DNA from 3 places in the Arthrobacter sp. TMN-50 genome. Region 1 is predicted to be linked to each of the others. Evidence: predicted binding sites of a transcription regulator. Region 1 holds the regulator's gene; each other region holds the start of a gene.

Region 1 (7,453 bases):
CCGATGGTCTTCTCCGGTCTGTACCCGCTGGATGGCACCGATTACCCGGTGCTCCGGGATGCGCTGGAGAAACTGATGCTCAACGATGCTGCGCTCGTTTACGAGCCGGAGACCTCCGCGGCCCTCGGCTTCGGGTTTCGGGTCGGTTTTCTCGGCCTCCTGCACCTGGAGATCACCCGTGAGCGGCTCGAGCGTGAGCACAACCTGAATCTGATCTCCACCGCCCCCAACGTCGAGTACCAGGTGACGCTTGAGGACAAAAAGCTGATCCACGTCACCAACCCCAGCGAATACCCCACGGGCAAGATCGCCGAGGTCCGCGAGCCGATGGTCGCCGCAACGATTCTCGCCCCCACCGAGTTCGTCGGAGCCATCATGGAGCTGTGCCAGAGTCGGCGCGGCGTCATGGGCGGGATGGACTATCTCTCCGAGGACCGGGTGGAAATCCGCTACCGCCTGCCGCTCGCCGAAATCGTCTTCGACTTCTTTGACATCCTCAAGTCCCGGACCCGGGGTTACGGCTCCCTGGACTGGAAGGCCGACGGCGACCAGGTCGCCGATCTGGTCAAGGTCGACATCATGCTGCAGGGGGAGCAAGTCGACGCGTTCTCCGCCATCACCCACCGTGACAAGGCCTACGCCTATGGCGTGATGATGACCGGGAAACTCCGCGAACTCATCCCGCGCCAGCAGTTCGAGGTGCCCATCCAGGCAGCGATCGGCTCACGAATCATCGCCAGGGAAAGTATCAGAGCGATCCGTAAGGACGTGCTCGCCAAGTGCTACGGCGGCGATATCACCCGGAAGCGCAAACTGCTGGAGAAGCAGAAGGAAGGCAAGAAGCGGATGAAGATGGTGGGACGCGTCGAGGTTCCCCAGGAAGCCTTCATCGCCGCCTTGACCACCGACGAGTCCAAGGACAAGGTCAAGAAATAGCAATGCCGAGTACCCTGCCTCTCGGCCTGCCTGCGCCGGAGAACGGTCTGCTCCCGGAGCAGGCCGCCGCTGGCAGCGCCCACCGCAAACTGGGGCTCTACGTTCACATCCCCTTTTGCGCTGTACGCTGCGGCTACTGCGATTTCAACACCTACACGGCCACCGAGCTGGGCGGCGGAGCGTCCCAGGACCGGTACGCCGCAACCGTCAGTGCCGAACTGGACCTGGCTGCCGGCGTTCTCACCGCCACGGGGGCCTCCCCGCGACCGCTGTCCACGGTCTTCTTCGGGGGTGGTACTCCCACGCTCCTCCCAGCCGATGACCTCGCCGCTGTGCTGCGCACGGCAGTCGGGCATTGGGGTCTCGCTCATGGCGCGGAGGTTACCACCGAAGCCAACCCGGATTCGGTGACGCCCGAGTCCCTCGAAGTTCTGGCCAGGTCGGGATTCACCAGGGTGTCGTTCGGCATGCAGTCGGCGGTGCCCCACGTGCTGCAGGTTCTGGACCGCACCCATGCGCCTGAGCGGGTTCCGCTGGCAGTGCAGTGGGCCCGTGACGCTGGCCTGCGCGTCAGCCTCGACCTGATCTATGGCACTCCGGGGGAGTCCGCGGGCGATTGGCAGCACTCACTCGACGCGGCCCTGTCCTACCGGCCGGACCACGTATCCGCCTATGCGCTGATTATTGAGGATGGCACCAGGCTGGCCGCGCGGATCCGGCGCGGCGAGGTGCCCGACATCGACGACGACGATCACGCCGAGAAGTACGTGCTGGCGGAGCAGTCGATGGAATCCGCCGGGCTGGGCTGGTACGAGGTCAGCAACTGGGCTCGCACCCCCGATGACGCCTGCCAACATAACCTCGCCTATTGGCGCGGCGACGACTGGTGGGGTGCCGGCCCCGGCGCCCACTCCCACGTGGGCGGTGTGCGGTGGTGGAACGTGAAGCACCCAACGGCCTACGCGCAGCGCCTCGCCTCGGGCGTCTCGCCGGCCGCTGGCCGGGAAATTCTCGACGACGACACTCGCTATGTGGAGGATGTCATGCTCCGTGCCAGGCTTCGCGAAGGGCTGCCGACCAGTAGCCTGCGCCCCGCTGGGCGGCTCGCCGTCGCCGGCCTGATTGCTGATGAACTCATTGTTCCGGCTGACGCCTTTGCAGGAACCATCACTCTTACCGGCAGCGGCAGGTTGCTCGCCGATGCGGTAGTCCGCCGGTTGCTACCTGATTAAAGGAGCTGGGGGAGGGGCTACTTGAACAGACGCAGATTGAAGGCATACTGGTACGGGCGGCCGCGGTTGACCTGAATCCCGGCAATCACCGAGGACGCGGCAATAGCCACCCAGATCAGCGCATTGACGACGGCGAATAGCCCGCCGATAGTCGGCAGCAGCGACAGTAGCCACGCAGTAAACGCCAGCAACGTGGGTGGAAAGGTGAAGTTGAACGCTTCCCGTGATTCCTGGGCCGTAAAGGGGCCGCGGTCCTTGAAGATCAGCAGGATGATCAGGGAAGGGATGAACCCGAGGATTCCACCGAAGTGCGAAAGGGTTGCCCACTGCCTGTCCTCGGACGCCGTCAACGGCAGGGCATTCGCCGGGGCACCCTCAAAAGCGGATGGGGACTGGGCGTGGCCGTCCCTGGATCCGTGCTGTTTGTGCTGGTCAGCGGGGTTAGACACCTGAATATCCTCTATTGCATGGGGGCACCTGGGCAGGTGCCGTCCCCTCTAGAATACGTCTTTGACCGGGAAACGCGTATCGCGGATCAGTTGCCCTCGCCGGAATTCCCAGGATTGGTCAGGAAATCGATAACCTCCTCAACCTTGCCTAGAAGGGACGGTTCAAGGTCCGCGTAGCTGGTGACGCAACCCAACAGACGCTTCCAGCCGTGCGCAACAGCCGCCTTGTCCGCGTGTGGCCAGCCCATGCCTGCAAGGATGCCCGTCTTCCAGTCCTGCCCGCGGGGGACTACCGGCCACGCGGAGAGCCCCACGGCGGCCGGCTTGATTGCCTGCCACACGTCAACATAAGGATGCCCAACCACCAGGACGTTCGACGTCGCGCCCGGAACCCTCATCGCCTCCTGCGCAATGCGTTGTTCCTTCGACCCCGACACCAGGTGATCAACCAGAATACCGAGTCGCCGGTCCGGGCCCGGGCCGAAGGCACGGATCATTCCGGCGAGATCGTCGACGCCGTGGAGCGGTTCGACGACAATCCCTTCGAGCCGTAGGTCGTCGCCCCACACCTTCTCGACCAGCTCGGCGTCGTGCTGGCCCTCCACCCAGATCCTGCTGGCGCGGGCGGTCCTCGCCCGCGCGCCGTCTACCCTCACCGAACCTGACGCCGTCAGCCGCCTGGTCGGTGCTGCCGGCGGGCCGGTGGGAGCCACCACCTCGACAGGGCTCCCATCGATGTGGAAGCCAAACCCCAAAGGGAAGGTCTTGAGTCTTCCCCGTCGGTCCTCCAGCACCATCACCTGCATGCCCCCGGACTTTTCGACCCGAACCACAGCGCCCACGTAGCCGCTCTGCACGTCTTCCAGCACCAACCCGGTGCTGGCAGGAACCTTCGGGAGGGCAACCTGCCTGGGGGCGGAGATGTCCTGGGCGCCCCATTCGTATGTTGACAAAATTGTTGCTCGCTTCCAGCTCGCCGCTGGACGGTCCGGCCAGGGGTTTTCAATGCTAACAATCCGTTGGAACGTACTAGACTTGGCACTTGGGCGTGTCGAGTGCCAAGTCTGCTGGAAGTGTCAGGGAACCGTGTGCGGAGGTGAAATGTGAGCGAACCACGCCGACTTGAGGTGTTGCGTGCCATCGTCGAGGACTATGTGCATTCCCGGGAGCCGGTGGGGTCGAAGGCCCTGGTGGAGCGCCACCAGTTGGGAGTCTCATCGGCCACCATCCGCAACGATATGGCGGTCCTTGAGGAAGAGGGCCTGATCACGGCCCCCCACACCAGTTCGGGCCGCATCCCGACCGATAAGGGCTACCGGCTATTCGTCGACCAGATTTCCGAGGTCAAGCCGCTGTCGGCGCCTGAGAAGCGAGCCATCCAGACCCTCTTGGAGGGCGCTGAGGACCTCGACGACGTCATGGACCGCACCGTCCGGCTCCTCTCGCACCTGACCAACCAGGTGGCGGTCGTGCAATACCCCCACCTCGGCAGCGCCGCGGTTCGTCACCTTGAGTTCGTGCTGTTGGCTCCAAACCAGGTGCTGGTGGTGCTGATCGCCACCAACGGAACGGTCCAACAGCGAGTGGTACCGCTCCCTGAAGCCGTGCCGGAGAGCAGCCTCGCCGAACTTCGGCAGCATTTCCTCGGCTCAGTGGCTGGCACCAAGCTCACGTTCCTCCCGCAGGAACTGGCGCTCGCCGTCGCTACCCTGCCGTTTCAGCAACGCAGGGCAGGGACTGTGCTCGCTCGAACACTTGAACAACTCGCTGGTATTAACCGCGATGACAGGATTGTGATGGCTGGCACAGCCAATCTGGCACGATCCACAGTAGACTTTCCGTTGAGTATCGGACCTGTGCTGGAAGCCCTGGAGGAGCAGGTGGTGATGCTACGCCTGCTCTCCGAAATGAAGCACGACGCCTTTGGCGTCTCGGTGCGGATTGGTCGGGAGAACCCGCATGGCGGACTTGCCGAAGCCTCGGTGGTTGCCACCGGGTACGGCCCCGATTCGTTGGCCAAGGTGGGAGTCCTAGGGCCGACCCGGATGGATTACCCCACCTCGATGGCGGCGGTACGCGCAGTAGCCCGCTACCTGTCGAGAATCCTGACGGACTAAGCCGCAGCAACGGCAGCAATGAACGTGTTCCAGTAGCAGTCGAACCATACCGGGTAGGACACGAACCCCCTACCCGGCCAGTGACATAGGAAGTGAAGTGCAGGAGTGAGTAATCACTATGAAGTCCTCGGTGTGAACCGCGATGCCAGCGGCGAGGAGATCAAGAAGGCGTACCGTAAGCTTGCGCGAAAGCTGCACCCGGACGTCAACTCGGGGCCGGATGCATCCGAAGGGTTCAAGCTGGTTACCCGAGCCTACGAGGTGCTCTCGGACCCTCAAAAACGCCGCGTGTATGACACGACCGGCAACGAGAACGGGACAGACAACGGTTTCGGCGGCGGACACGCTGGCCCCGGCTTTGCTTTTCAGGACATCTTCGAAACGTTCTTCGGCGGGGGCGGTCCAAGCGGCCCGCCGTCGCGAACGCGCCGCGGCCAGGACGCGCTCATCGCTGTCAGAATCGACCTGGTCGATGCCGTCTTCGGGATCAACAAGAAGATCGACGTCGACACGGCGGCCGTCTGCCCCACCTGCGACGGGTCCTGCTGCCAGGCGGGCACCTCACCCCGGACCTGCGACATCTGCGGTGGCTCGGGCCAGGTGCAGCGCGCCGTCCGGTCGATCCTCGGTCAGGTCATGACCAGTGCAGCCTGCGGCACCTGCCAGGGCTTCGGCACTGTCATCCCGAACCCCTGCAACGAATGTAACGGCGACGGCCGCGTGCGCAGCCGCCGCAGCCTCACCATCAAGGTGCCGGCCGGTGTTTCGACCGGCACCCGGATTCAGTTGGGCGGCCAGGGTGAGGCTGGCCTGGCTGGCGGACCTCAGGGTGACTTGTACGTGGAGATCCGGGTCAACCCGGACCCCTCCTTCCTGCGCGAAGGCGACGACCTCCACGTCACCCTCAGCGTGCCCATGACCGCCGCCGCGCTTGGAACCACCCTGAACCTCGCCTCGTTTGACGGCGACCAGGAACTCGGGATCAAAGCGGGCACCCAATCGGGTGAGATAGTCACTCTCCGGGGCCTGGGCGTTACCCACCTGCGCGGCTACGGCCGCGGCGACCTCAAAGTCCACCTCAATGTCGAAACACCACGGAACGTTGACCAGGCGCAGGAAGAACTGTTGCGCCGCCTCGCCGAGCTCCGCGGCGAAGAATTCGTTGAGGGCCAACTGGCCAGCAACGGTTCAGGCGTCTTCGCAAAACTGCGGGAACGGTTGGGTAACCTCTAGGCGTGAGCAACGCACTCTATTTCGGTGACCCTGCCGCCGTCGCCGCGGCGCGTCCCGGCGCGGACTTCATCCTCACCGGCCCCGAGGCGCGCCACGCCGCCACAGTCAAACGGGTAGCGGCCGGCGAGACCATTGACGTCGCCGACGGTCGTGGGCGCAGGATCGTTGGGACGGTGAAAAGCACCGGGCAGGACGTCACGCTCGACGTCATGTCGGTGACCGACGAACCGGTCTCCACCTGCCGATTGGTCCTCGTTCAGGCCCTGGCGAAAGGGGACCGCGATGAGCTGGCGGTGGAGGCGGCCACCGAGCTGGGCGTGGATGCGGTAATCCCGTGGCAGGCGGACCGCAGCATAGTGCGGTGGCGTGCTGAAAAGGCGATCAAGGGGCAGCGGAAGTGGGAAACCACTGTGTGGGGCGCTGCCAAGCAGTCCCGGCGCGCGTGGCTGCCCGACGTCCACCCGCTGCTCGATAGTGGATCCCTTGCCCGCTGGTTGGCTGGAGTGGATCTGGCCCTGATTCTCCACGAGGACGCAGCCGCGGGGATCGGGTCGCTCCTGCCAGCACTATCGGCGGGTCTGCCCAGCACTATTGCGGTGGTGGTGGGACCCGAGGGCGGTATCAGCGGGCAGGAGTTGGACCTCTTCACGGGCCAGGGGGCGCACCCGGTCAGACTGGGCAGCCACGTGCTCCGCTCGTCCACCGCTGGCCCTGCGGCCCTCGCCGTCCTGAGTCAACTGACTGGCCGCTGGTAGCGCACGAGCCACCGCCGGCGGGACAGCCGACGCTGGCCAAACAATCGGCTGATCAGGTAGCGCTACCAACAGCGGGCGCTACCTGACAGTGATGCGTTTGGTATCCGTGTTCAGTTCCTGCCCGGATGGGTCATCGGCAGGGCGGTCAAAGACACTGATCTCATACTCCCCGGGCAGCAGGGCGATGGTGAACTCGAAGAGGCCGGGAGAGCTGGGGCCATTGTCGAGGCCGACAGTGCCGGTGCGATAGGGTTCCAGCACTGCGCCGTTCACCTTGGATATCCGCCAGTGCAGCATGGCGTCTTCCGAAACCCCGCTGCCCGCCACGGTAATCGTCGGCTGGTCGCGCACCTCACCGTGCTGCGGCTCGATAATCCAGATCGGGGCCATCAGCGCCGCATCACGTTGCATCCGCCCGCCAAGTTCGAGCTGTCCGAACGCGTTGAATCCGGCCATTCCATCAACCAGAACGACGACGCTGCTCGGGTCGCTGCCCGACACCAGACCCGCGTTGGCGGCTGCTGCGGTTGCCGTGTACACGAGTTGCTGGACGGCCCGGACGGCGGAACCCTCATCGATCCCCGCGCCAAAGGCGTCCGACGATATGTCGACCGTAATGATGTTGTCGGGGGAGATTGAAGCACTCACTGTGCTGGCCGGCGACCATGCCCCGAAGTAGTCAGGATCCAGGGGGCTGCTGGCGGTCATCGCCTGGACCGCGGCTGCGATCG
Region 2 (7,453 bases), on a different contig from region 1:
CCCTCATGGCCAAGCTGCTCGATCCCACGCCGAAATTGCTTGAACCGGCTGGGGTCCTTGGACCGGGCCACCCGGAAATGCTCGGGGCTGAAGAGCGGGATCGGGGGATACTCCACCGGCTCCTCAACATAGAGGCTGTCACCCATGCGCAGGGCCGACGCGTTGACCAGCCCGACAACGTCGCCAGGCCAGGCTTCGTCGATTACCTCCCGTTCGCGGCCGAATAACTGCTGGGCGTACTTGGTGGCGAAGGTCTTGCCCGAGTTGGCGTGGGTGACTACCATGCCGCGCTCGAAGACGCCCGAGCACACCCTGATGAACGCCACATGGTCGCGGTGGGCACGGTTCATGCCGGCCTGCACCTTGAAGACGAAGCCGGAGAATGGTGCGTCCACCGGGCGGGCGTCGCCGTTGATGTCCTTGCGCGGCCCGGCCGCGGGTGCCAGATCGACCAGGGTGTCAAGAATGTGCTGGACCCCAAAATTCAGGACAGCCGACGAAAACAGGACGGGGGTGCCGGTGCCGGCGTGGAAACTTTCCTTGTCGAACGGCTGGTTCGATTCGATCACCAGTGAGGCTTCATCCAGCGCGTCGGTCCAGGCGTCGCCCTCCTGGGCCAGTGCCTCGGCGGACGTGAGGTGCTCCTCGATGGCGAGGGAGGCGCCAGCATTCTTGCGGGTGAACCGGACAAATTCATCACGCTGCAGGTCCCAGACGCCGCGGAAGTCCCCGGCAATACCGACCGCCCAGGTCAGGGGCATGGGAATCAACCCGGTGCGTTCGGTGATCTCATCCATCAGTGCGAGGGTATCCAGGCCGGGCCGGTCCCACTTATTGATGACGGTGATGATCGGGATGTTGCGTTGCCGACAAACCTCGAAGAGTTTCATGGTCTGCGTCTCGAGACCCTTGGCAGCATCGATCAGCATGACAGCGCAATCCACGGCGGCGAGCACGCGGTAGGTGTCCTCGGAGAAGTCCGAGTGGCCAGGAGTGTCCAGCAGGTTGATGACAGTGTCGCGGTAGGAGAACTGCAGCGCCGTGGAGCTGATGGAAATGCCGCGGTCTTTCTCCATCTGCATCCAGTCGGAGACCGTTTCCCTGCGGTTTTCCTTGCCGTTGGTGGCACCGGCCGTGCCAATCACCCTGGCGTGCAGGGCGAGGGCTTCGGTCAGCGTCGACTTGCCGGCGTCGGGGTGCGAAATGACGGCGAACGTCCGACGGCGGGAAGCCTCCTGGGCGATGCCGCTGTGGCTCCGGGCTGAGGCCTGTACCTGCTGGGTCACGAAACTGCTTTCGAAAGATGATGGGAGGGCCATTGAAGGCCAGCTCCCCAGTCTACGGGGCGGAATGTAACCGCGTCGAAGCGCGGCTGCTCACCGGGAGGTGGCTTTCGGCGGGCATGAACGTGCCTGCCCACCGAAACACCCTCCCCGATGGGCAGGACGGAAGGACTAATGTTCAACCATGGACAGTGGGGATGGCCAGCACCGGTACGAGCGCCCCGACAACGACGCCATCCTGCTGCGCCGATACGGGGAGAAGCCGGGACTCGCCGGCCCGCGGGTGGTCCTCGGCCCGCATGCCTTCCTGAGGGGCTAGCTGGTGACCTTCGGTGCCTGGGGGCTCTCCACCCTGATCTTCAGTACGGTCAGCGAAATCACCGGCCCGAACTCAGGGGCTGTGACGATCTGGGGTTTCACCATGGTGGTCAGCCTCCTCGTGGCGGCTTTTATTGCGGCGCCGCTGGTCTTCGCGGGCCTGGCCGCTGCAACGACGGCCCTGATACTTCCCGGGACGGGCGTTGCCCTGTCTGCGATCCTCGCCGTCGTCGTCGGGATGGCCGCAGGGCTGGGCCGGGCTGCGATCATCCGCGACGTGAACCCCTAGGCAACACCGCAGAAGCACGCTGCGCTGCGAGCGCAATCTGGCACTCACCTTGACCGAGTGCTAACCAATGCATAAAGTCAGACTTGGCACTCTCACCATGAGGTTGCTAACTCCTTCAGGGAAGCGTGAGCCGGCACCGCGACGACGGTCAGCGCCAGCCGAAGGCCTTAATTCCATTTGTCACCCAAGCGAAGGAGAGGTCCGCGTGTCGGTCTCTATTAAGCCTCTTGAGGATCGTATTGTTGTCCGCCCACTGGAAGCCGAGCAGACCACTGCTTCGGGTCTGGTTATCCCGGATACTGCCAAGGAAAAGCCCCAGGAGGGCGAAGTTGTTGCAGTAGGCCCAGGCCGCGTTGACGATAACGGAAACCGCGTTCCTGTCGATGTAGCCGAAGGCGACATTGTCATCTACTCCAAGTACGGCGGAACCGAAGTCAAGCACGCAGGCCAGGAGTACCTTGTACTTTCGGCCCGCGACGTTCTGGCGATCGTCGTTAAGTAGTTCGTCCCGAGAGAACCCCGGCCACACAGGCCGGGGTTCTCTCGTCGGTGCGTGAAGACGCACCAAGACCACCAGCAGTACCAGGTATTGCACATGCAGAATTTGCACAATGGAAGAGGAAACACATCATGGCAAAGCAGTTGAAGTTTGATGACGCTGCACGCCGCGCACTGGAAGCGGGAGTCAACAAGCTAGCTGACACCGTCAAGGTGACGCTCGGCCCCCGCGGCCGCAACGTCGTGCTCGACAAGAAGTGGGGCGCCCCCACGATCACCAACGACGGCGTGACCATCGCCCGCGAGATCGAATTGGACGACCCGTTCGAGAACCTTGGCGCACAGTTCGCCAAGGAAGTGGCCACCAAGACCAACGACATTGCTGGCGACGGAACCACCACCGCCACAGTGCTTGCACAGGCACTGGTCGCCGAAGGCCTGCGCAACGTTGCGGCCGGCGCTGCCCCCTCGCAGCTCAAGCGCGGCATCGAGGTCTCCATTGAGGCCGTAGCCGCCCGCCTGCTCGAGAACGCCCGCGAAGTTGTCGGTCAGCAGACCGCCAGCGTCGCCTCCATCTCAGCTCAGAGCTCCGAGGTCGGCGAGCTGATCGCTGAAGCCTTCGAGAAGGTCGGCAAGGATGGCGTCATCACCATCGAAGAGTCCTCAAGCACGCAGACCGAACTGGTCCTCACCGAGGGCATGCAGTTCGACAAGGGCTTCCTCAGCCCCTACTTCATCACCGACGCCGAGCGTCAGGAAGCAGTGCTCGAAGATGCACTCATCCTGATCAACTCCGGCAAGATTTCCTCGCTGCAGGAATTCCTCCCGCTGCTGGAGAAGGCGCTGCAGGCGGGCAAGCCGCTGTTCATCATCGCTGAGGATATCGACGGCGAAGCGCTGTCCACCCTCGTGGTGAACAAGATCCGCGGCACGCTGAACGTCGTTGCGGTCAAGGCGCCGGGCTTCGGTGATCGCCGCAAGGCCATGCTCCAGGACATCGCCACGCTGACCGGCGCTCAGGTGGTTTCGCCTGACCTCGGCCTCAAGCTAGACCAGGTGGGTCTCGAAGTGCTGGGTTCGGCACGCCGGATCACCGTCACCAAGGACACCACCACCATTGTCGACGGCATCGGTAGCGAGTCCGATGTTGCAGACCGCGTCGCCCAGATCCGTGCGGAAGTTGAGCGCACCGATTCCGATTGGGACCGTGAGAAGCTTCAGGAACGCCTGGCCAAGCTGGCCGGAGGCATCGGAGTCATCAAGGTTGGCGCAGCCACCGAGGTTGAGCTCAAGGAAAAGAAGCACCGCATCGAGGATGCCGTGTCAGCGACACGTGCCGCACTCGACGAGGGCATCGTCGCTGGCGGCGGCGCCGCGCTGATCCACGCCTCGAAGGCACTAGATACCGATGCGTCGGTACTCGCCCTTGAAGGCGACGCCGCAACTGCCATCAACCTGGTCCGCCGTGCACTGGCTCAGCCGCTGCGCTGGATCGCCGAAAATGCTGGACACGAAGGCTACGTTGTGGTGCACCGGGTGGAGGAGCTGGAGCCAGGACACGGCTTCAACGCTCTCACCGGCGAGTACGAGAACCTGGTTGACGCCGGGATCATCGACCCCGTAAAGGTCACTCGCTCCGCGCTGCGGAACGCGGCATCCATCGCGGCCCTGATTCTCACCACCGAAACACTCGTGGTCGAGAAGCCTGAGACCGACGACGACGAGGGTCACAGCCACTAATCCTCCAGAGGTACTAGTGCCGCTCGGCATGACAGCACCCCCGGTCTGTGGACCGGGGGTGCTGTCATGAGTGGTCAGCGAGCCCCGGAGGCCCCACAACCAATGAGAGCTTTTGCGGACCATCTTTTACTCGGGATTTTCGTCGTGACTACAGTTGTGTCCAACTGCACGCTCCCGGAATAGGGTGCACCCTGCAATCGTTTTAGGATTAGAGTCTGGCAGTCCGACCATCCCTCGGCCAGCTGCTACCGAAAGACCATCTGAGAAAGAGGCGACGCAGTGAGCCACCCGTCCCAGCGTGACGAAACCCACGACCCCTTCGGATTCGTTGGGCTGACATACGACGACGTCCTGCTCCTGCCCGGCCTCACCGACGTGATTCCGTCGGAAGCCGACACCAGCTCGCGCGTCTCCAAGCGCATCACCGTCAAGACTCCTTTGTTGTCCTCGGCCATGGACACCGTCACCGAAGCGAGGATGGCCGTTGCCATGGCCCGTCAGGGTGGTCTCGGCGTCATTCACCGGAACCTCTCCATCCAGGATCAGGCCGAGCAGGTGGACCGGGTCAAGCGCAGCGAATCCGGCATGATTGCCCACCCCGTCACCATTGGCCCCGACGCCACCCTGGCCGAACTCGACGAGCTGTGTGGACACTACCGGGTCTCCGGTCTGCCGGTGGTCGACGACGACGGCCGGCTGCTGGGGATCGTCACGAACCGCGACACCCGGTTCGTCTCCGAACACGAATGGCCCCACCGCCTGGTCCGCGCCGTCATGACACCCATGCCGCTCGTGACCGGGCAGGTCGGGATCAGCGGGGAAGATGCGATCGGTCTGCTGGCCAAAAACAAGATCGAGAAACTCCCGCTAGTAGACACCGACGGCGTTCTCCGCGGACTGATAACGGTTAAGGACTTTACAAAAGCCGAACAGTACCCGCTCTCCACCAAGGACGATGAGGGCCGGCTCCGGGTCGGCGCGGCGATCGGTTTCTTCGGCGACGGCTGGGAGCGCGCCATGGCTTTGGTCGACGCTGGTGTTGACGCGCTCTTCGTCGACACCGCCAACGGTCACAGCACCGGCGTCCTTGAGATGGTAGCCCGGCTCAAAGCCGAACGGTCCCTCGCCCACGTCGACATCATCGGTGGCCAGGCAGCCACCCGGGACGGCGCGCAGGCGCTAATCGATGCTGGCGCGGATGGCATCAAGGTGGGTGTCGGTCCAGGCTCGATCTGCACCACCCGGGTCGTTGCTGGTGTCGGAGTGCCCCAGGTCACCGCTATCTACGAGTCGGCCAAGGCAGCAATCCCTGCCGGTGTGCCAGTGATCGCCGACGGCGGCCTCCAGTACTCGGGCGACATCGGCAAAGCGCTCGTCGCCGGAGCCGATACCGTGATGCTGGGTTCCCTGCTGGCTGGCTCCGCAGAAGCCCCCGGCGAATTGATTTTCGTCAACGGCAAACAGTACAAAACGTACCGCGGCATGGGATCCTTGGGTGCGATGCAGACCCGCGGCAAAAACACCTCCTACTCCAAGGACCGTTATTTCCAGGCGGACGTCACGGGCGATGACAAGCTGATCCCCGAGGGCGTCGAGGGGCGGGTTGCCTACCGCGGTCCGCTGGCGTCGGTGGCCTACCAGTTGGTGGGTGGGTTACGCCAGACCATGTTCTATACCGGTGCACGTACCATCGGGGAGTTGAAGGCGAAGGGCAAGTTTGTGCGCATCACTTCGGCTGGGCTGAAGGAATCTCACCCACACGACATCCAGATGACCGTCGAGGCCCCCAACTACGGCACCAAGTAACGCCTGGGCCCAGGCGTCATGACCGGCGGAATCCATGACCGATAGTGAGCTTCGACCTCCGCGCGCTCCGCGGCCGAGGCTGTCGATCGGCCCCTACGCACGGGCCGTGGGGCAGGTCCTGAAGGTAAGCTTCAACGCCTCACCCGGCGCCGTCGTGATGAAGGTCCTGGGCTCATTGATAGCAGCGGTCCTGCCGTTGGTGACCACCTACTTTGCTGCGCTGACCACCACTGCCCTCGCAGAGGCCTACGTGGGGAGCCCCGACGCAGGCCAACGGGCAGTGGTCTATGTCCTGATCACCGCGGGCCTGGGCCTGTTCTGGGGTGCGTTCACCAGCGTGGACCGGTACATCCAACAGGTGATGAGCTTCAGGGTTGGCGCCGTGGTGGGAGACCTGATGTATGAGCGATTCCTCTCCCTCGAGTTTTGGCGGTATGACGATAAGGACACCGTTGACCTCTACGACCGGGCCAAACGTTTCTCGGATTCCTATGCAAGGGTTCTGGACCGCATTGCGGCAATCTTCACCCAGCTAGCCTCGGTGGTATTGGCCATCGGGGCGCTGTTGCTGGTCAGCTGGTGGGTGGCTCTGGTCGTGTTGATTGCGGTCATTCCCAGCGTTTATCTGCAGTTCAAGCTCTCCCGCGAGCAGATGGCCCACTGGAATACCCAGGTGGATTCACGGCGGCAGCGCAGGCTAATCGAAACGAACCTGATCCGCCCGCAACACATTGCCGAGATGAGGCTGTACGGCATAGTGGAGTATCTGATGGACCTGCGCTCCCGGCTGCGCGACGCCGACGAACTGCGCCGCCTCGAATTCCAGAAACGCTACATCCCTAAACAGCTGCTCGCCGACGCCCTGCAATACGGTGCCGAAGTGGTGGCCCTGATCTGGGTGGTCGGGCAGATTATCGCCCGCACCCAGCCCGTGGGACAGTTCCTCTACATTCAGCAGATAGTCAGCCGGGCCCTCACCACCGCGAATGCGCTCGTGAGCTCGCTCAGCTCCATCGATGAGGACCTCGCTAACCTCAAGGACTACGAGGATTTCATGAAGTATCCGGTGGCGACCGGAGGCGGCGTGGCCATCCCGGAGCCGCCCACCGAGGTTCGGTTGGAGGACATCACGTACACGTACACCGGAGGGAACACCCAGGTTCTCAAAGGCGTTTCCCTGACCATCACGGCTGGCCAGCACATAGCTATCGTCGGGGAAAACGGGGCAGGAAAATCGACGCTCATCAGGATCCTGGCTGGGCTCTACCAGCCGGAGTCCGGCCGGGTGCTCGTGGATGGAAAGGACCTCACAACCATCGATATCAGGGCTTGGCACCAGCATCTCGCGGTCATGTCGCAGGATTTCCTGAAGTATGAGTTTGCGACGGCGGCCAACAACATTTACTTCGGGGACGTGTCCCAGCCCAGGGATGACGTCCGCGTCGAGCGCGCGGCACACGATGCGGAAGCCAACGACTTCATCCAAAGCCTACCGAACGGGTTCGAGAGCTTCGTCAGC
Region 3 (7,453 bases), on a different contig from region 1:
CGAACTGCTGCAGGATTTGTCCTGGCAGGACGGATGTGGTGCCTAACTGCTCGGGAAGGCCGGAAGGACGGCACCCCGCGAGGGATACCGTCCTTCCTGTACAGCGTGGGGTGAGGTGTTTGACCTCGGGGGTGGGGACTAGAAGCCGCCCATGCCGCCCATGCCGCCCATGTCGTCTCCGCCGCCGCCGCCGGCTGCAGCCTTTTCAGGCTTGTCAGCTACTACGGCTTCGGTGGTGAGGAACAGACCAGCAATGGAGGCCGCGTTCTGCAGTGCAGAGCGGGTCACCTTTACGGGGTCGTTCACTCCGGCAGCCAGCAGGTCTTCGTAGACCCCGGTGGCTGCGTTCAGGCCGTGACCTGCAGGCAGGCCGCGGACCTTGTCGACAACCACGCCTGGCTCGAGACCGGCATTGAAGGCAATCTGCTTCAGCGGGGCGTCGATGGCAACGCGAACAATGTTTGCGCCGGTTGCCTCGTCGCCTTCGAGCTGCAGTGACGCGAAGGCCTTGGCGCCAGCCTGGATGAGGGCAACGCCGCCACCGGCGACGATTCCCTCTTCGACTGCTGCCTTGGCATTGCGGACTGCATCTTCGATGCGGTGCTTGCGCTCCTTGAGCTCAACCTCGGTTGCGGCTCCGGCCTTGATGACCGCAACGCCACCGGCCAGCTTGGCCAGGCGTTCCTGCAGCTTCTCGCGGTCGTAGTCAGAGTCCGAGTTCTCGATCTCGGCGCGGATCTGGCTGACGCGTCCGGCGATCTCTTCCGCGTTGCCCGCACCTTCGACGATGGTGGTCTCGTCCTTGGTAACAACAACCTTGCGTGCGCTGCCCAGGAGGTCAAGCGTGGCGTTCTCAAGCTTGAGACCCACTTCCTCGGCGATAACCTGGCCACCGGTGAGGATGGCGATGTCGGCCAGCTGGGCCTTGCGGCGGTCGCCGAAGCCTGGAGCCTTGACAGCTACCGACTTGAACGTGCCCCGGATCTTGTTGACAACCAGGGTAGCCAACGCTTCACCCTCGATGTCCTCGGCGATGATCAGCAGTGGCTTGCCGGACTGCATGATCTTTTCGAGAACCGCAACGAGGTCCTTAACGTTGGAGATCTTGGAGTTGACGATCAGGATGTACGGGTCTTCCAGTACGGTCTCCTGACGCTCAGCGTCGGTGACGAAGTACCCGGAGATGTAACCCTTGTCGAACCGCATGCCCTCGGTGAGCTCAAGCTCAAGGCCGAAGGTGTTGGATTCCTCGACGGTGATGACGCCTTCTTTGCCAACCTTGTCGAGTGCTTCGGCAATCAGGGCGCCAATTTCGTTGTCGCCGGCGGAGATGGATGCCGTAGCAGCGATCTCTTCCTTGGTTTCGATTTCCTTGGCAGAAGCAAGCAGCTCACGAGTGACTGCTTCCACAGCCTTCTCGATGCCGCGCTTCAGGCTCAGCGGGTCGGCGCCAGCGGCAACGTTCCGCAGGCCTTCCTTGACCAGGGCCTGTGCGAGGACGGTGGCGGTGGTGGTACCGTCGCCGGCGACGTCGTCAGTCTTCTTGGCGACTTCCTTAACCAGCTCTGCGCCGATCTTTTCGAACGGGTCGTCCAGTTCGATCTCCTTGGCGATGGATACGCCATCGTTGGTGATCGTGGGGGCGCCCCACTTCTTTTCCAGGACTACGTTGCGGCCACGTGGGCCCAGCGTTACCTTGACGGCGTCGGCGAGGATATTAAGTCCACGCTCAAGGCCGCGGCGTGCCTCTTCATCAAAAGAAATGATCTTGGCCATAGTGGCTTAGGTCCTTTCGGGGACAGTACTGCTCATCAGCAAACTTGTGCCCACCGGCTGCGGTGCCCGCGACGGACGGCTAGCAGGAGGACGATCTCTTTACGTCCTGCCGAGAACCTCACCACAGTGGTGTGCGTGTCACATCCAACCCCACCGACAATTAGCAGTCAGCGGCTTAGAGTGCTAACTCAATAATTAGCACTCTGACTGGCTGAGTGCAAGTACCAGCCTTTCCACTGGGCACGCGTTACGCCGTGCACCACCGATGCCAGTCCTGATGGGTACAGAACCATTCGCGGTCAGCGGAAAGCCCCGTGGCTTTCCAACCCCGGAGCCGGACCTGGGGGGCGTCCGACGGAGGCACCGGCACGGGCCCGCTCGCCTACTGGAACCCGGGTCCTACTACAACGGTGATGTTGGGAGATACCTCGGTGGTTTCTACCAGGGTGGGGATACTTAGCATGCCAGCCAACTCCTGCGCTGCGGCCAATTGGGAGGCATCGTTGTAGAAAATCACCGAGGTCTGTGGTGGAACCCCACCCCAGTCAGCGATCTGGCCTAGGGTCCAACCCCCGCCCGAGACCCGGCTGGCAGCCGAGTTGGCTAACCCACTGACCCCGGTTGAGTTGTAGACATTCACCGCCTGGGATCGATCGATCGCCGTCGGATCCTCGCTGGGTGATGGCTCGGCATCCGTGGGCTCAGCCTCGGTTGGCTCCTCGGAGGCTCCTGGCTCGGACGGTGAGGGTTCGGCGGTCTCGCCGTCGGTCGCCGGTGAATCTGACGACTCCGACGTCGCCGTCTCAGAGGCCGGTGCGCCGGTGGTCTGGCTGGACGCTGGGTCTGTCCCCTCGCCGATGCCCAGTCGCGGGAGGATGTAGTAGGCGGCCAGTCCGACGGCGAGCGCCAGGACTCCCACGACGATCTTCAGTGCCAGTCCGGTGGACCGTGGGGGAACCAGCCTTTCCCGGTGAACTCCCTGCCGCGATGCGGATTCGGGGATCTTGTCGAACTCGTCCCGGGGGTATTGGCTCATAGTGATGCGTTGTCCTTGGATGTTGGCGCTGGAAACAGGAAGCCGGGGGCGTTCAGATGTCAGCGCCGAGTCGGCGGGCCGAGCGCGCGCGCTGACGGGATGTACGTAGTCTACGCAGTCGTTTGACCAGCATGGGGTCGTGAGCCAGTGCTGCCTCTGTGTCGATCATGGCATTGAGAATCTGGTAATAATGGGTGGCCGACAGATCAAACAGTTCGCGAATGGCCTGTTCCTTGGCCCCCGAGTACTTCCACCACTGGCGTTCCAGGGTCAGCATCTGTTGCTCCCGATCTCCCAGAACTCCCGCTTGGCGGGGGCAGTCGGAATCCGGATGCACCACGCTGTCAGCGCTTGCTGCCTCAGTCACTACCGATCGCCCCTTAGCTGGATGCAGCGTGCTGGCACGCCACCTGGTCTGTCCTTCATGGTAATTGGGAATGACACGGTTGTCATTTGGTGCGCTGGGGCACAAGGATGGGACGGTGTCGGAATATCAAAGCGCCCTCTTCCCTGAGCCAATCCCCGCCCTCAAACCGCCCGCCGGTCCAGGCAGCCCGGCGTTTCCTTTCGCAGCACCCGTCCCGGTGGCCGACGTCGTCCACCCGTCCTGGGTTGCCGCCCTCGCACCGGTGGAGCCGCAACTGCACCTGCTCGCCGATCGCCTGCGCGCGGAGGTCGACGGCGGCGCCGAGGTCCTTCCCGCCGCGCAACACATTCTTCGGGCATTCACCTACCCGTTGGATCAGGTCAAGGTGCTGATCCTTGGCCAGGACCCGTACCCGACGCCGGGACACGCCGTCGGGCTGTCGTTCTCCGTAGGGGAAACCACTCGGCCCCTCCCGAGGAGCCTGGCCAACATTTACCGGGAGCTCGCGGCCGATACCGGTGACTCGGTTCCCGCCCACGGGGATCTCACGGGGTGGGCTGAGCAGGGGGTGCTGCTACTGAACCGGGTGCTGACGGTGCGGGCCGGCGACGCAGCCTCGCACCGTCGTCTGGGCTGGGACGTGGTCACCAGCGCGGCTGTCGAAGCGCTTGTGGCGCGGAAGCTGCCCCTCGTTGCGGTCCTCTGGGGGCGGGATGCCCAGCAAATCAAACCGCTGCTCGGCAATACCCCGGTCATCGAATCAGTCCATCCGAGTCCGCTCTCGGCATCACGCGGGTTCTTCGGCAGCCGACCGTTTTCCCGGACCAACGCGCTGCTTACTGAACTGGGCGCTGAAGCCGTGGACTGGCAGCTGCGTTAGCTAACGCCGACGGTTCCGGCGGCGTTCGTTGCTGCTGATGCCCTTGGTGAGCGGCCGGGCCAGATTGTCGCCAAGGACTACGCCGCCCGCGATGGCCAGGATGATGGTCAGCGCGTTGAACAGGCTGTTGCTGCCGGCGCCCGCCAGCTCGGTCTCGATGCTCAGTCCGTACATTGATCTGAACACCATGAGGCCCGGATAGAGGAACATGACCGCTGGGACCGCCACTACCAGCTGCGGTGCGCCCATCCTCAGCGCCACCATTCTTGCCAGCATGCCGATCAGGACAGCGGCGATCGCCGGGGCCAGCCGGTAGCCAACCCCCAGCGTGACCACCAGCGAGTACAGCAAGAACCCCGTGACGCCGATGAGGGAAGTGGGGAGCACCAGTTTCAGGTCGGTCTGCTCTGCTACGCAAATCATCGCAACGGCGATGAAGACCAGCACTGCGACCACCGGCACCGGGTAGAGGGATCCGACCGACGTCGTCACCTGCAGTTCGGGGATACCGACCAATGCTCCCGCCACCAGTGCGACCGCGATTCCAGAGATGATTGCTGCGAACACGAGAAATGCTGACAGGTACCTCCCAGCTGCAGTGACCGGGTATCCGTTGATTGCATCCTGGGTCGCCGAGACGAGACGCCCGGTCGGCAGCAGCAGCAGAATACCGCCCACCACCACCAGCGACGGTGCCACTCCAATGTCGAGCCACCAGAAGAACATCGCGACGATGGTGACCATCCCCGCTGAAGTTGCGACGGAGAAGAATTCCGGGACCCGCCACTTTCCCAACTGTCGGGAGAGGAGATCGACGCCGATGCAGCTGGCAAAACTGATGAACGACTCGAGCGGTCCACCGCCGATGAAGCTCACGATGGCAGCACCGAAAATGCCGAACGCAGCGGTCACCATCCAGCGGGGGAAGGGCTTGGGTTTGTGGGTAATCTCGTCGAGACGGGCTGCCGCGTCGATACGGGAGATCCCGCCGTCGACGATGTCGGTCACGAGTTGGTGCACTTTCAGCAGGCCGGCATAGTTGTTGGTCCACGAACGGACCACCCGCAGCACGGTGACCGGAGTCTGGTCCTTAGCCGAATAGTTGAGGATGACCGATTGGTTGGTGATGTCCACTTCAATGTTGTCCAACCCGAACGCCGCGGTGACGGCGATGATGCTGGTCTCAACTTCGAGGGCACCGGCGCCATAACGAAACATTGTCTCGGCCAGGCTGAGCGCGAAATCGAGGGTTCTGCGCGCGTTGATGTCCGGGCCGACGGCCTGGATCGTGGGGTTGGCGTAGGGACTGCCCGCCAACCGTTCCACGATGCTCATCGCCTGGGTGGGCGGCGCCTCCCCCTGGACCAGGCGTCGCAGTACCTTGCGCGCTGCGGCGTTTGAGCGGTCGGGACGAACCGAGCGTGGCGTAGTGGGCAGCGCATCGGTCGGCGTCGAGTAGGTTCTGCGGTCGGGCTTTGCGTTTGCCTGGCGGGCCCGCGGTTTGGGTTTCGCCGTAGGGGCTCTGCCTGGTTTGCCGGCTGCCTTTGCGCGTCCACCCGGCACCGCACGTTCTTCGGTCACCGGGCCGCCGGGAGTTCCGGGCAGCGAATGAACCGGCCGGGTGGACGGTGGTTTGGCCGGTGGGGCCACTCCGGCGGGGGGCCTGACAGTCGGGACAACGGGCAGCTGTTCGGCTACCGGGGCGGGGTTGGTGTTGGGGTTGCGTCCGTCGTCGGCCTCGGTCTTTTCACCCATGGGATTCACCCCTTCATCCGGTGTGCCCGCGCGGAGCGGAGCAGGTTTTTAGTAGAACGGCTGGTGGTGTCGGCGCCAGTAGATTTGTCGGGCGACCCGTTCGCCGATGGCGTTCCACACCCGATACTTCCACGCACTGAGCGGCAGGTCATAACACCCGACAAAGTCCGTCACAGTTTTGGTGAAACTGGTCTTGAAAAGTCCCAGACCATGGTGCTGATGAGTCGGGTCTTTGAGCCGGTCGCTGGGCGGGGTGCCGCAGAAGTCGTACTCGACAATCCCGAACTCCTCCTTGAGGTCGGTGATGGCTTGCCACTGCACCAGATGGGAGTCACCATACTGGGACCGCTTGGGTTTGGACCCGCCATCCTTGTAGGTGCCCTTCAGCCCGTAGTTGATGACGAATGCTCCTACCGACGGCTCACCGTCTTCGTAGACGAAGTACAGGCGTCCCTGACCAGCTTCGGCGAAGTTCTTCCAGAACCTGCTGTAGTACTCATAGGAGCGCAGCTTCGCAGCCGACCGGTCCTCAATGTGAGCCATTAGCCGGTACATGGTGCTGAAGTTTTCGTCGGTCGGATCCATCCTGCGCACTTCGACGCCCTCCCGGATGGCTCGACGCACAGCGTTGCGGCCCCTCGAGTGGAGGTTGCGCAGCAACTGGTTCGACTCGGGGGTGGTGTCCAGGATTGCCGTGTGATCGTTGGGTTGGAGGTCAAAGGTCTTGACCAGGCCCGCATTCAGGAACAGCCGGTCGACGTCGTCGTCGGCGGGGATGTCCGGTTCCACTTTTATTGCGAAGACGTTGTGCCGCCCGGCACGGACCAGATCGCGGCAGGCATCGAGGATGGCTGGGACATGAGCCGGGTCCGCCACATCGGGACCCTTGATGAGGTACCACAGGGCGCCCAGAAGGCGCAGCCGTTTCTCGATCACCAGGTTGTACGTGGTGTAGTCGGGGCACTCGAAGACCAGGAACCGGGAGGTCCAGCCGTGGTGCGACTTCACTTCGGCGAAGGATGCTGACTGGAGAATGTTTCCGCCGTTGGGGTTTGCCGTCACCAACGCGTCCCAATTATCCCGCTCCTCGGCCGTGGCTAGACGCGCGGTGAACTTAACCAAAATCCCTCAATCAGTGGTGGTGCAAAGACACCTCAGTCTAACGGCTGGCCCTGTTTGCCATCGTCAGCATTACCTCGGTGAGCCTCCCCATTCGTCGGCAAGTGCCATAGCATCAGAAGCATGGACTATCGATACCTCGGAAATAGCGGATTCAAGATCTCGGAGATCACTTACGGCAACTGGCTGACCCACGGATCGCAGGTGGAGAACGACGTCGCCACCCAGTGCGTGCGCGCGGCACTGGATGTGGGCATCACCAGTTTCGACACGGCCGATGTGTACGCGAACACGGCCGCCGAGACGGTGCTCGGCGAAGCGTTGAAGGGTGAACGGCGCCAGTCCCTGGAGATTTTCACCAAGGTGTGGGGGCCCACCGGGCCCAAGGGCCCCAACGACGTCGGGCTTTCCCGCAAGCACATCATGGAGTCGATCAACGGCTCGCTGGAACGCCTCCAGACCGACTATGTCGACCTTTATCAGGCGCACCGTTACGACCACGAGACACCCCTCGAAGAGA

Evidence for each region. Region 1 encodes HrcA, which represses chaperone genes, less so after heat shock. Its sites were predicted from a motif close to TTNGCACTCGNNNNNNNCGAGTGCNAA; they were not measured.
Region 2: a site for HrcA is predicted at 1,928-1,954, ahead of groES (co-chaperone GroES). Genes of this name have one in related genera too.
Region 3: a site for HrcA is predicted at 1,972-1,998, ahead of groL (chaperonin GroEL). Genes of this name have one in related genera too.

What each region holds. Positions count from the first base shown of each region.
Region 1 is NZ_JBTNDG010000015.1:14,962-22,414, forward strand. It holds gene lepA (translation elongation factor 4) at 1-936, shown strand, start outside; gene hemW (radical SAM family heme chaperone HemW) at 939-2,168, shown strand; gene ACX80A_RS13535 (DUF4870 domain-containing protein) at 2,186-2,617, opposite strand; gene ACX80A_RS13540 (DUF3097 family protein) at 2,704-3,570, opposite strand; gene hrcA (heat-inducible transcriptional repressor HrcA) at 3,721-4,734, shown strand; gene dnaJ (molecular chaperone DnaJ) at 4,840-5,967, shown strand; gene ACX80A_RS13555 (16S rRNA (uracil(1498)-N(3))-methyltransferase) at 5,970-6,722, shown strand; gene ACX80A_RS13560 (GerMN domain-containing protein) at 6,801-7,453, opposite strand, start outside.
Region 2 is NZ_JBTNDG010000001.1:368,372-375,824, reverse strand. It holds gene ACX80A_RS01775 (peptide chain release factor 3) at 1-1,319, opposite strand, end outside; gene ACX80A_RS01770 (hypothetical protein) at 1,468-1,602, shown strand; gene ACX80A_RS01765 (hypothetical protein) at 1,606-1,890, shown strand; gene groES (co-chaperone GroES) at 2,096-2,392, shown strand; gene groL (chaperonin GroEL) at 2,521-4,128, shown strand; gene guaB (IMP dehydrogenase) at 4,408-5,934, shown strand; gene ACX80A_RS01745 (ABC transporter ATP-binding protein) at 5,969-7,453, shown strand, end outside.
Region 3 is NZ_JBTNDG010000003.1:232,516-239,968, forward strand. It holds gene groL (chaperonin GroEL) at 139-1,776, opposite strand; gene ACX80A_RS07375 (LytR C-terminal domain-containing protein) at 2,159-2,812, opposite strand; gene ACX80A_RS07380 (DUF3263 domain-containing protein) at 2,865-3,152, opposite strand; gene ACX80A_RS07385 (uracil-DNA glycosylase) at 3,295-4,059, shown strand; gene ACX80A_RS07390 (threonine/serine exporter family protein) at 4,060-5,814, opposite strand; gene ACX80A_RS07395 (lipid II:glycine glycyltransferase FemX) at 5,863-6,936, opposite strand; gene ACX80A_RS07400 (aldo/keto reductase family protein) at 7,057-7,453, shown strand, end outside.